Regions from separate parts of the Rahnella sp. RcJ3 genome, predicted to be linked through region 3. Evidence: predicted binding sites of a transcription regulator. Region 3 holds the regulator's gene; each other region holds the start of a gene.
The links. The regulator CRP, encoded in region 3, controls carbon source genes, mostly activating them, when cyclic AMP is high. The targets are predictions, from matches to a motif close to ATGTGANNNNNNTCACAT.

Region 1 (3,178 bases), on a different contig from region 3:
CCCTGAAGTACTTCGCGCCATGAACCCGATGTGGGCGGTTAACTTCTTTATCGAGCATAAGTCGTTTTCCTTCCTGGCACTTGGCGCGGTCGTTCTGTCGATTACCGGTGTGGAAGCGCTGTATGCGGATATGGGCCACTTCGGGAAATTCCCGATCCGTCTGGCCTGGTTCACCGTGGTGCTGCCTTCTCTGGTGCTGAACTACTTCGGTCAGGGCGCATTGCTGCTGAAAGACCCGGAGTCGATTAAAAACCCGTTCTTTCTGCTGGCGCCTGACTGGGCATTGATCCCGTTACTGGTGCTGGCAACGCTGGCCACCATTATCGCGTCTCAGGCTGTTATCTCCGGTGTGTTTTCCCTGACGCGTCAGGCTGTGCGTTTAGGCTATTTACCGCCAATGCGCATCATCCACACTTCAGAAATGGAAGCAGGCCAGATTTACATCCCGGCCATTAACTGGTTGCTGTACTTTGCGGTGGTTATCGTTATCGCCAGCTTCGAGCATTCGAGCAATCTGGCAGCGGCATACGGTATCGCAGTAACCGGTACGATGGTGCTGACCAGTATTCTTTCCTGTACGGTGGCACTCAAAAACTGGCACTGGAAACCTTTCCTGGTCGGGCTTTTGCTGATCGGTCTGCTGTTTATGGATATCCCGCTGTTCGCGGCGAACGCTACTAAACTGTTCTCCGGCGGTTGGTTGCCGCTGACGCTGGGTTTGGGCATGTTTATCGTTATGACGACCTGGAAAAGCGAGCGCTTCCGCCTTATGCGCCGCATGAACGAGCATGGGAATTCCCTGGAAGCGATGATCGCCTCTCTGGAGAAATCCCCGCCGGTGCGTGTTCCGGGTACGGCTGTGTATATGTCGCGCGCCATCAACGTCATTCCGTTTGCGTTGCTGCACAATCTCAAACACAACAAAGTGTTGCATGAGCGTGTGGTACTGCTGACGTTACGCACCGAAGATGCGCCTTATGTACATAACGTCCGGCGCGTCACCATCGAACAGCTTTCGCCGACGTTCTGGCGTGTGGTCGCCAGCTACGGATTTAAAGAAACGCCGAACGTGGAGGAAGTGTTCCACCGTTGCGGTCTGGAAGGATTGCCGTGCCGGATGATGGAAACGTCATTCTTTATGTCGCACGAATCACTGATCCTGACCAAGCGCCCCTGGTATCTCTACTTCCGTGGCAAACTCTTTATGGCGCTCAGCCGCAACGCCTTACGCGCGCCAGATCAGTTTGAAATTCCGCCGAACCGCGTAATCGAACTCGGTACGCAGGTAGAAATCTGATCCTCATTTCTACTGCTCGCAGGGCACCTTCGGGTGCCCTGTTTTATTTTCTCTTTCTCCTTTCTGAAACGACTAACTCAAATTTCCCTGCGGTTTCTTAATTATTCAGCGAAACGTTTCGACGCTGATCACAATTCCATCATAACTCCGTTGCGATGGCCGGGGATCTTTATAAACTCATCGGTGAGCGAAACGTTTCGCTGTAGGAGTTCACAATGAAGAAGTCACCGCTGTTAAATGCCGAAATCTCACATGTTATTGCCCGGTTAGGTCACACCGATCAGCTGGTTATTGGCGATGCCGGACTTCCGGTGCCAGCAGCTTGCCAACGCATCGATCTGGCCCTGACCCAGGGAGTTCCCACCTTTTTACAAGTCTTAGAGGTAGTGACACATGAGATGCAGGTTGAGCGGGCTATCCTCGCCGAGGAAATCCTCACTAAAAATCCTCAACTCCATGAAGCGTTGCTCGCCCAATTGACACAACTCGAACAACACCAGGGAAACACCATTGCTTTGGATTACGTCAGTCATGAGTCATTCAAAGCACAAAGCGAAAAAAGTCGGGCTGTGATCCGCAGCGGGGAATGTTCGCCTTATGCGAACGTTATTCTGTGTGCTGGCGTAACCTTCTGAGGCCTTTATGCAACCTTTGCTGCAACTGACAGGCATTGATAAAGCCTTTCCCGGCGTAAAAGCACTTTCCGGCGCGGCGCTCAGCGTCTATCCGGGACGTGTAATGGCGCTGGTGGGAGAAAACGGCGCGGGCAAGTCCACCATGATGAAAGTGCTGACCGGCATCTATCAGAAAGATGCCGGCTCAGTGCATTTTCTTGGCAAGGAAGCGGTTTTCAGTGGCCCTAAAGCCTCTCAGGAAGCCGGGATTGGTATCATTCATCAGGAATTAAACCTGATCCCCCAACTGACGATTGCTGAAAATATCTTCCTGGGCCGTGAGTTTGTGAACGGTTTTGGCCGCATCAACTGGAAAAAGATGTATGCCGAGGCCGATAAACTGCTGGCGCGCCTGAATCTGCGTTACAAAAGCGACCGGCTGGTAGGCGATTTATCCATCGGCGACCAGCAGATGGTCGAAATTGCCAAAGTGCTGAGCTTTGAATCCAAAGTCATCATTATGGATGAACCGACGGATGCCCTGACCGATACCGAAACCGCTTCTTTATTTAACGTGATCCGGGAACTAAAAGCCGCCGGTTGCGGTGTGGTGTATATCTCCCACCGCATGAAAGAAATTTTCGAAATCTGCGACGACGTGACGGTGTTCCGTGACGGGCAGTTTATTGCAGAGCGGCCGGTCAGTTCGCTTGAAGAAGACACGCTGATTGAAATGATGGTGGGCCGTCGCCTCGAAGAGCAATACCCGCGCATTAATCATGAACGCGGTGCGCTGCGTTTGCAGGTACGCGATGTCAGCGGGCCGGGCGTGGATAACGTCAGCTTTGATCTGTACAGCGGCGAAATTCTGGGGATTTCCGGTCTGATGGGCGCAGGCCGTACCGAACTGATGAAAATTCTCTACGGAGCCTTACCGCGTAAAAGTGGTTATGTGGCGCTCGATGGCCGCGAAGTGGTGACACACTCACCGCAGGACGGGCTGGCAAACGGCATTGTTTATATCTCTGAAGACCGCAAGCGCGATGGCTTAGTTCTGGGCATGTCAGTGAAAGAAAACATGTCGCTGACGGCGCTGCGTTATTTCAGCCACGCTGGCGGACGTCTTAAACATGCGGAAGAACAGCAGGCTGTCGGCGATTTCATCCGCCTCTTCAATATCAAAACGCCGTCGATGATGCAGACCATCGGCCTGCTTTCCGGCGGTAATCAGCAAAAAGTGGCAATTGCCCGTGGATTAATGACGCGG
Region 2 (3,178 bases), on a different contig from region 3:
GTCTGCAACGAACAGAATCATTACCAAAAACTTAGCCTTACTTACTCATCAGTATCTATTCTTTTGGTATCCACTACTACCAATTCAACATCGTTCTCTTCGATCAGCTTGAGGATGTTTTTTGGTGGTGTTTTATCCGTGATGATATGGTCGATATCCGACCAGCTGCAGGATTGATACATCAGTTGTAGATTAAATTTGGCGAAGGTTGCAATACAAATCACTTTTTTTGACTGTTTAGCCATGGCGACTTTTTGCAGTGCATCAAGTTCTGTATCTGTGGTGATGCCACTTTCCGATAATGCACTGACGCCAATAAATGCTTTATCCGCATAATAACGCTTAATTTGCTCTAAGACAGTATTACCTAATATTGCGTGAGAATAGTCATCAAAATTACCACCCAGTACTGAAATACTAATCCCTTTATTTCCAATGATCTCGCTCAACACTTCAATGGAGTTGGTAATGACACTAACCGATGATGGAAGCTGGCGGGCGAGGGCGGCAGATGTCGTACCGGCATCAATAAACAGGATCTCTTTTTCATTAATGGATTTCGCCGCCCAGGCAGAAAGGAATATTTTTTCAGCACTGTATTGTGCACGCTGAACATAAGGCAATTCGACACGCTTTTCTGCCAGAATAGCTCCACCGCGAATACGCAATATATGCGGAAGTTGTGTCAGTTTGACTAAATCCCGGCGTGCAGAATCCGATGAAATATTATACTGCTGACAGATGTAATCGAGAGTCACTTTACCCTGATTTTTTATTAATTCCTCTAACTCGATCAAGCGTTCTTCTTGCGTCATTACGTTTACCAATCTTCTGAGTAAGGATAACCAGGCCATGTTAGCTGAAAACGTGGCTAGCGTACACGGCTTCATGACCGACCGGGTACGTTCCCACGGAAGGAGGAATTACTCCTTATTGTTAAATTTTAATCACTTATAAACACTTACTTATTTGTCTGTATAAATGAATTTATATTCTTTTATTGTATAAAAACAACCCTAACACTTAAAATTAAGTGATTTTAATCACATAAACATAATGATTTGTAAGTGATTTGATTGTTTTTGAGATTCGGGTCACGGAATCCTGTGACCAGTACTGAGAGCATGCACCCGTCAAATGAAAAGAACACTTTTTGGCAGATTTCATTCCAGGAACGAAATGACCAGGTGAACGATAGCCACCAGTCCATGGTACGTGACCGAATGAAATGCCGGGCCAGAGTTACACACTATTTTTATAAAGAGGGCTGAAAATGAACAAAATTTTTCTCTGCTGCGCTGCCGGTATGTCAACCAGCATTGTGGTGAATAAAATGAAACAGGCTGCCAGTGCCAACGGTATTGAGGCTGAAATTATTGCTGTGGCGATGGAAGAGTTTGAATCGACCATCTCGCATTTTGATTGCTGTCTAATGGGGCCGCAAATCAAATATAAATTCGAAGAGTTTAAGGCGATTGCTCAACGTGAAGGAAAGCCGATAGCCATCATCAACAATATGGATTACGGCATGCTCAAAGGTGAGAAAATCCTTAATGATGCTCTGAAGATGATTCAGGATTCTCAAACTAACCCAGTGCAATAATTTTACAGGGTAATATCATGTCGAACGCATTTTTTAATTTTATCGAAAATAAAATTACGCCCGTTGCCGCCGTTGCCGGAACACAGCGTCATATTATGGCGGTTCGCGACGGTTTTATTGGCGCGATGCCTTTTATGATCGTGGGTTCTTTTTTACTTATTTTTGCGTTTCCGCCTTTTGCACCGGATACCACCTTCTTTATTGGCAAACTTTGGTTATCCGTTTCCCTGCAGTATTTCAACGAAATCATGACCCCCTTTCATATGACGATGGGGATTATGGCTTGCTATATCAGTGCAGGGATAGCTTACAACCTGGCACAAACGTACAAGCTGGATGCGTTCTCTTGCGCCATGCTGTCGCTGATGACCTTCCTCCTGATCACTTCTCCCTACAAAGAGGGTTCGCTGCCGGCGGCCTTCCTCGGCGGATCGGGGATTTTTACCGCGATTCTGGTGGGGATTTTCTGTGTTGAGTTGGTCCGCATTCTGAAGCTATACAACATTGGTATCAAGCTGCCAGAACAAGTGCCGGATAAAATTCGCCACTCATTCAACCTTTTGATCCCGGCGATTGTCATTATCTGCACCATCTACCCGTTGAACGTGGTGTTACAACACCAGTTCGGCATGCTGTTACCTGAAATAATCATGACCGGCTTTACCCCGCTGATTTCTGCGGCGGACTCTCTGCCAGCGGTGCTGATTGCTGTCTTACTCTGCCAGGTTTTGTGGTTCTCTGGCATCAACGGCGGGGCGATTGTCGGCGGCATCCTGCAACCATTCTACTTAATTAATCTTGGACTTAACCAGACGGCGCTCGCCAACGGGTTGCCCATCCCACATATCTTTGCGGAGGCGTTTTGGGCCTTCTTTATCAACCTCGGTGGTTCGGGTGCCACGCTGGCGCTGGTTATCCTCTACATGCGCAGTAAAGCGGTACACCTCCGGGCCATCGGCAAGCTGTCGGTGGTACCGGTCTGCTTCAACATCAACGAACCGGTCATCTTTGGTAGCCCGGTGGTGATGAATCCGGTGCTATTTATTCCTTTCATCATCGCCCCGGTGGTGAACGCAATCATTGCCTGGTTTGCCACCACCAGTGGTCTGATTGCCAAAGTCATCTCTCTGGTTCCCTGGACCACGCCCGCACCGGTTGGCGCTGCGTGGGGTGCAGGCTGGGTCATGAACAATACGTTGCTGGTTATCGCGCTGATTGTTATCGACATCTTCATCTACCTGCCTTTCTTCAAAATTTATGAAAAGCAGCTTCTTGAGCAAGAACGTGAGCAGGAAATGGCCACGGCATAAGCCGTCCATTCCGCCTTCTTTTATTGAGTGGAGACAAACATGGATATGGAATCAACGGTCATGGAGTTGATTATAAACGCCGGGGAATCGCGCAGCTATGCGATGGAAGCCCTGCGTGCCGCCAAACGCGGTGAGTGGGAGCTGGTTGATGCAAAACTTGCTGCTTCCACTGAGGCGTCGAAACGTGCCCACGATGTCCAGACCATGCTGATCGGCCTGGACGAAGGCTGCGGCAAAGTGCAGGTCAATCTGGTGCTGGTGCACG
Region 3 (3,178 bases):
GTTCATCGCCAGCAATTGCAGGGTATACACTGCAGTCACCGTCATGCCGACCATCGCCAGTCCGTAGTTTTTGCGCAGAACGGTATAGGACAACAGGGTGATCAGCAACATGCACAGCAGCGTGGTGCCTTCCGGCAGTTCCAGTTTGAGCAAGCCTGAGGCAATCAGCAATCCAGCCAGCGTACCGAGTGCACGGTGCTGGATCCTCACCCGCGTGGCGTTATAACCGTTCTGGCTGACCAACATGATAGTCAGCAAGATCCAGTAGGGTTTGGGCAAATTGAAGAACAGACCCAGACTGCTGCCAATCGCCAGAATAATGCCCAAACGTGCGGCATTACGCAGTGCCACGGATTTGAAGGAAAGATAGCTTTTCAGCGCGGGCCAGAAGGGCAAACGCGGCTGGGTGTTCATCAGGTCACGTTTGTACAACGGCCGCTGTGTGCGTAACAGACGGGCAATGCGGCTGAAATGGTAATAACAAAACTGACCTACCGGATTGTCCGGGTTGCGCGCGGCGATTTTCTCCAGCGCGGTCAGCTCATTGGCCATCGTAAAGCGCCCGGATAAACGGTGATAAAGAATATCGTCGGCAATCACCCGAAGACGGGTGGAAATCACCTGTGCATTTCGGCGGATAACCGCTTCGGCATGGCTTTCCTCCACCAGTTTCTGCACTTCTTCCGGCTGATGCAGGCTCACTGTAATGTGCTCCTGCAAATCGAGCGCCACCTGAAAACGCTGAAACAGCCGCTTATGGTGATGATGATGTCCGTGCTGGGGCAACATGTGTAATTGCTGATAAAGCAGGGCAATCAGGTCGATAACCTGCTGCTGGCGGGCTAGCAGTGGGGGTAACGCGGTTTCGGGATCGGTGTGTTGCGTCAGCAGGCTGTACTTGGCTTCGAAATAATCCGCGAGTTGCAGATAGAGCTGGCTGAGTGTTTCGCGCATCGGCTGTTCTTCCGAAATACGAAACCACGCCCAGTTAAACAATCCGTACCAGGCTGTGCCAGCGGCGAACAACACCGGGGCCTGCCACATCGGGCGCACGCCCACCATACTCAGCGTGAAGATAGTCGCCACCAGCGCACCGGGCAGCAGGCGCGCATGCAGCGGGCTGATTTCACCGGTGACGCCGAGCAGTAACGCCAGCGACAGCATGATCAGCGGCAGCGGTATATGCCAGCTTTCGAGCATCAGTTGCAGCAGAAGGCTGCTCACGGCAAAGAGTGAACCGCCGACGAGCAGGCGTTTGAAAAAGCGTTTATGCGGGGTATCCAGACCGGCGATGTTACAACAGGCCGGGCAGAGGGAAAACAGCAGGCCCATTTGCAAATTGCCAAACAGCCAGCAAATGCCAACAGGTAAGCACAACACCAGCGTCTGGCGCAGCGCGTAGTTCACTTCAGGATGGTAAAACAGTCTTCGCCATAGCGTCATGGGTAAAGCTTAGCCCATAAAAAAGGCGCGACAGTGTTTTGCCGCGCCAATTTTTGAGGGATTAACGTGTGCCGTAAACGACAATCGTTTTACCGTGTGCGGAGATCAGGCTTTGATCTTCCAGCATTTTGAGAATGCGTCCGACTGTTTCACGTGAACAACCGACGATTTGGCCAATTTCCTGGCGGGTAATCTTGATTTGCATCCCGTCCGGATGGGTCATTGCATCAGGCTGTTTAGCCAGATTGAGCAAGGTTTGAGCGATACGACCGGTAACGTCAAGGAAGGCAAGGTTGCCGACTTTCTCTGACGTCACTTGCAGACGGTTGGCCATCTGCGCGGAGAGACGCATCAGAATATCCGGGTTAACCTGAATCAGCTGGCGGAATTTTTTATATGAAATTTCAGCCACTTCACAGGCAGTTTTAGCACGTACCCAGGCACTGCGTTCCTGACCTTCTTCGAAGAGTCCCAGCTCACCGATGAAGTCACCTTGGTTAAGGTAGGACAGTATCATTTCCTTGCCTTCTTCATCTTTAATCAGGACAGCAACTGACCCTTTCACGATGTAGTAAAGCGTTTCGGCTTTTTCACCCTGGTGAATCAGCGTACTTTTAGAAGGATACTTATGTATATGACAGTGAGACAGGAACCATTCAAGAGTCGGGTCTGTTTGTGGCTTGCCGAGAACCATTTGCTATTATCCTCTGTTGTTATCGCTGCCCAAAATCACAGGGCTCAGAGTTCCCTGTACGGCACTTCAAATCCAAAGCGCCCTTTCAGCATATAACTCTCCAGAAATGCTGCAAGCGGATGTCGGAGTGCAACAGCCTGTTTATTGCTGTCATCACCGTGGGTTCTGTACTTAAACCGCAAAAACCGTCACCGCAATTTACTGGAAAGTATGTTTCGGCTTTGTTTGTAGCACAGGTTTGAGATGCTGTCTTCTGTTGTCTCGCTTCAGCATGATGGCGATCGGGTTACGTTGCCAGATTTTAGGTGAAAGGGTACTCTGAGAGCAGATTTCGACAAGTTTATTCACCGGGAGAATAGTTCATGCATGCACGTGTCAAATGGGTTGAAGGACTGACATTTTTAGGTGAGTCTGCATCGGGTCATCAGATTTCAATGGATGGAAACGCGGGTGATAAAGCCCCAAGCCCGATGGAAATGTTACTGATGTCCGCAGGGGGGTGTAGTGCAATCGACGTGGTGTCAATTTTGCAAAAAGGTCGTAATGACGTGCGTGATTGTGAAGTGAAGCTGACCTCACAACGCCGCGAAGAAGCGCCGCGTCTGTTCACTCACATCAATCTGCATTTTATCGTCACCGGTAAGGATCTGACCGATAAGATTGTTGAACGTGCGGTCAGCCTGTCTGCCGAAAAATACTGTTCTGTGTCTCTGATGCTGGGGAAAGCAGCCACAATCACCCACAGCTTTGAAGTGATTGCAGCCGAATAAAGTTTACTCGATCTTCTTGCCTTCCATCAGGCGCTGCACCAGCGGCGCCATGATCAGCTCCATCGCCAGCCCCATTTTGCCGCCCGGCACCACCAGTGTTTTGATGTGCGAGATAAACGACCCTTGCAGCATGGCCAGCAGATACGGGAAATCGATGTCATCCAGTCCCTGAAAATGAATCACCACAAAGCTTTCATCCAGTGACGGAATGGCTTTGGCGGCAAACGGGTTCGAGGTGTCGATGGTGGGTACCCGCTGGAAATTGATGTGT
Region 4 (3,178 bases), on a different contig from region 3:
CGGCATACCGCAGATACCGGCAACCAGTGGCACAACGGCACGAAGCGGGCCAAAGAAGCGGCCAATGAAAGCCCCGGGCATGCCCCATTTTTCAAAGAAAGCATGTCCACGAACCAGCATTTGCGGATGGCGGGAGAAAGGCCAGAAATTGCCAACCCGATCCTGATAACGGGCACCAATCCAGTAAGAAAGCCAGTCTCCCAAGAAAGCGCCTGCGGCGGCGGCGGCCCAGATGGGCCAGAACGGAATACCGGTTTCGCCGATCAGCGCGCCGAGTCCCAGCAAGATAAACGTTGCCGGGAGCAGCAGGGAAAGGAATGCCAGAGACTCACCAAAAGCCAGAAAGAAAACGATCGGTGCAGCCCACACCTGATGGGCGCGGATGAAGGTAGTGGTGTACTCAAGAAGGTCGTGAACAGTCAAAAATGCAGTTCCTTTTGTCAGAGATCCGGGAGGAGGTTCATCAATTATTCCAGATGGATTACTAACATGACCTTAACAGATCTGCTTAGCAGGGCAAAAAAACGGGCCGCCAGAGGCAGCCCATTGATGTGATGATGTGATGTGGTTGTTTTAGTTTTATAGGGACTAAATAAGCCTGCGGGCTGCTTCTACAACAATCTTCACCGCATGACTTTCAGTCTTTTTCATGGTTTCCGCATTAGGGATTTCCTGCTGCGTGCGGTTCACGATAACACCCGCCACCATCCCCGCGCGCAGACCCTGGCTTGCACACATGGTCAGCAGAGTCGCGGATTCCATTTCGTAGTTCATGACGCCCATTTCCTGCCACTCTTTCATCGATTCTTTGAAGCGACGGACAACACGGCCAGAGTAAGTGTCATAACGTTCCTGACCCGGATAGAAGGTGTCAGAAGAGGCGGTAACGCCAATGTGCGTCGCGGCACCCACGGCTTCTGCCGCCGCAACCAGCGCGGTGGTGCAGGCAAAATCGGCTACTGCAGGGAATTCCATCGGCGCAAAGTGCAGGCTCGCGCCATCAAGGCGAACGGCAGCGGTCGTGACCAGAACGTCACCGACATTGATGTGTGGCTGGATAGCGCCAGTTGTGCCGACTCGCAGGAAAGTACGGATCCCCAGTTGCGCCAGTTCTTCAACCGCAATAGAGGTCGAAGGGCCACCAATACCGGTTGAGCAAACAATCACAGATTTGCCATCAAGCTCAGCACGCCATGAGGTAAATTCGCGGTGGGAAGCCAGACGAACCGGGTTCTCCATCAATTTGGCAATTTTTTCCACGCGCTCAGGGTCGCCGGGAACAATCGCCAGCGTCGCGCCGTTTAAATCTTTTTTGGCCAGGCCAAGATGGAAAACTTCAGGCTGAGACATAACAAACTCCTCTGTGTGTAAGGTCATTTATTGGCAGGAGGAACACCCGGCAACTGTACTGAACATTGTGACGTTATTTCGTGACGGTCGTCACTATGATGTAACAACGGGAATTTCACATACATTTATTTTGTGATTCAAGTCACAAAATAAGGAGGGTGAGGGAATTTTAAACAGGCAATCTCCGCTGCCGGGGATTGCCTGTTTATCAGTTACAGTTAATCAGGCAGGAACGGCATCTGCCGCCGCACTGCGCGACCAGATCCGGTGTTTGAGCATGTCTTTCAGAAACGCCTTCAGCAACGCTCCTTCTGCTTTTTCACCTTCCACAACGCCCTCTTCCGGCACATCGTCCGTCAGCCCCAGCAGCGATTTGAAGCGGCGTGCATCGCCACTTAGCCCCACCACTTTCAGGTGTTTGTAGGCTTCGAGCACATAATGCCGTGCATCGCCATTCATCAGCAGTGCGTCGATATGCCCATGCGGAACAATCACTGCATCAACGGTGATGGAAGGCGATCCGGCAAACGTCGCATCAACCGGCAACGTAGAACCATCATCGGCAGTCACACTCCCTAAGTGACTGGCCAGCAGCTTAGGGTGAACGCCAGCGGCCTGAAGTGCCTGTAAGGTTTCCAGAACATCCGCCGCATTCACACCTTCACCCAGCAATATCGCCACCTGCCGCCCTTTGATCGTGCCTTTACCGCTGGCATACAAACTCAGCGACGGATCATTTTTCAGCCCATTCACGGGCTTCGGCGGTTTGATCTTCAGGGTGTCAGCGGAAAGGGTAATACCCAGATTTTTCGCCACTTTCTGCGCCAGCGTCTGATCAACATGCGCTAACAGATCCACGACCCGCTCGCGGATATACGGCCGCGCCACCTTCGATAATTCAAATGAGAAAGCGCCGATAATATGATCCTGCTCCGCTGTTGTCTGGCTCAGCCAGAACAGGCGCGGATGGGCATAATATTCGGCAAATGACGGACTGCGCTGACGGATTTTTTCTGCATCAACCCGTTCAGGATAACTTTCAAAGCCACCGCCGGACGCTGCCGGAGGTGTTTCCCTCGGCCAGTTATTGTTGATGGAATTCGGCTCGTAGTTCGCCGGATTCGTATCAATGTCCTGACGGTGCATGCCGTCACGCTGGAAGTTATGGAAAGGGCACGTCGGCCGGTTAATCGGAATTTCATGGAAATTAGGCCCGCCCAGACGACTGATTTGCGTGTCGGTGTAAGAGAACAGTCGCCCCTGCAACAGCGGATCATTGGTGAAATCTATGCCCGGCACAATGTGCCCCGGGTGGAACGCGGCTTGCTCGGTTTCAGCAAAGAAATTATCGGGGTTACGGTTGAGCACCATTTTGCCGATCAGTTCTACCGGCACCAGTTTTTCAGGGATGAGTTTGGTCGGGTCGAGCAGGTCGAAATCAAATTTGAATTCATCTTCTTCAGGGATCAACTGCACACCCAGTTCGTATTCCGGATAATCTCCGGCTTCGATGGCTTCCCACAAATCACGGCGGTGGAAATCGGCATCTTTCCCGGCCAGTTTCTGCGCTTCATCCCATAACAGAGAGGCTTTTCCGGCCAGCGGTTTCCAGTGGAAACGCACAAAAGTGGCTTTGCCTTTTGCATTCACGAAACGGAAAGTATGGATGCCAAAACCTTCCATCGTGCGGTAACTGCGCGGAATGCCCCGGTCAGACATCGCCCAGAACACGTTATGCAGGGTTTCCGGTTGCAGGGACACGTAATCCCAGAAGGAATCGTGCGCACTCGCTCCCTGCGGGATTTCGTTATGCGGTTCGGGTTTTACC

Region 1: rbsD (D-ribose pyranase) is a predicted target of CRP. The motif match lies at 1,414-1,431, and genes of this name have one in related genera.
Region 2: DXU84_RS24470 (PTS sugar transporter subunit IIB) is a predicted target of CRP. The motif match lies at 1,032-1,049, and genes of this name have one in related genera.
Region 4: udp (uridine phosphorylase) is a predicted target of CRP. The motif match lies at 1,481-1,498, and genes of this name have one in related genera.

Annotation. Positions count from the first base shown of each region.
Region 1 covers NZ_QSNX01000011.1:196,571-199,748, forward strand. Annotated here, with positions in the region: gene kup (low affinity potassium transporter Kup) at 1-1,297, shown strand, start outside; gene rbsD (D-ribose pyranase) at 1,513-1,932, shown strand; gene rbsA (ribose ABC transporter ATP-binding protein RbsA) at 1,940-3,178, shown strand, end outside.
Region 2 covers NZ_QSNX01000038.1:3,521-6,698, forward strand. Annotated here, with positions in the region: gene DXU84_RS24465 (DeoR/GlpR family DNA-binding transcription regulator) at 42-815, opposite strand; gene DXU84_RS24470 (PTS sugar transporter subunit IIB) at 1,274-1,603, shown strand; gene DXU84_RS24475 (PTS sugar transporter subunit IIC) at 1,621-2,913, shown strand; gene DXU84_RS24480 (PTS lactose/cellobiose transporter subunit IIA) at 2,953-3,178, shown strand, end outside.
Region 3 covers NZ_QSNX01000014.1:100,185-103,362, forward strand. Annotated here, with positions in the region: gene DXU84_RS18250 (YccS/YhfK family putative transporter) at 1-1,443, opposite strand, end outside; gene crp (cAMP-activated global transcriptional regulator CRP) at 1,505-2,137, opposite strand; gene DXU84_RS18260 (OsmC family protein) at 2,500-2,907, shown strand; gene DXU84_RS18265 (phosphoribulokinase) at 2,911-3,178, opposite strand, start outside.
Region 4 covers NZ_QSNX01000025.1:19,453-22,630, forward strand. Annotated here, with positions in the region: gene DXU84_RS22245 (DedA family protein) at 1-423, opposite strand, end outside; gene udp (uridine phosphorylase) at 589-1,350, opposite strand; gene katE (catalase HPII) at 1,573-3,178, opposite strand, start outside.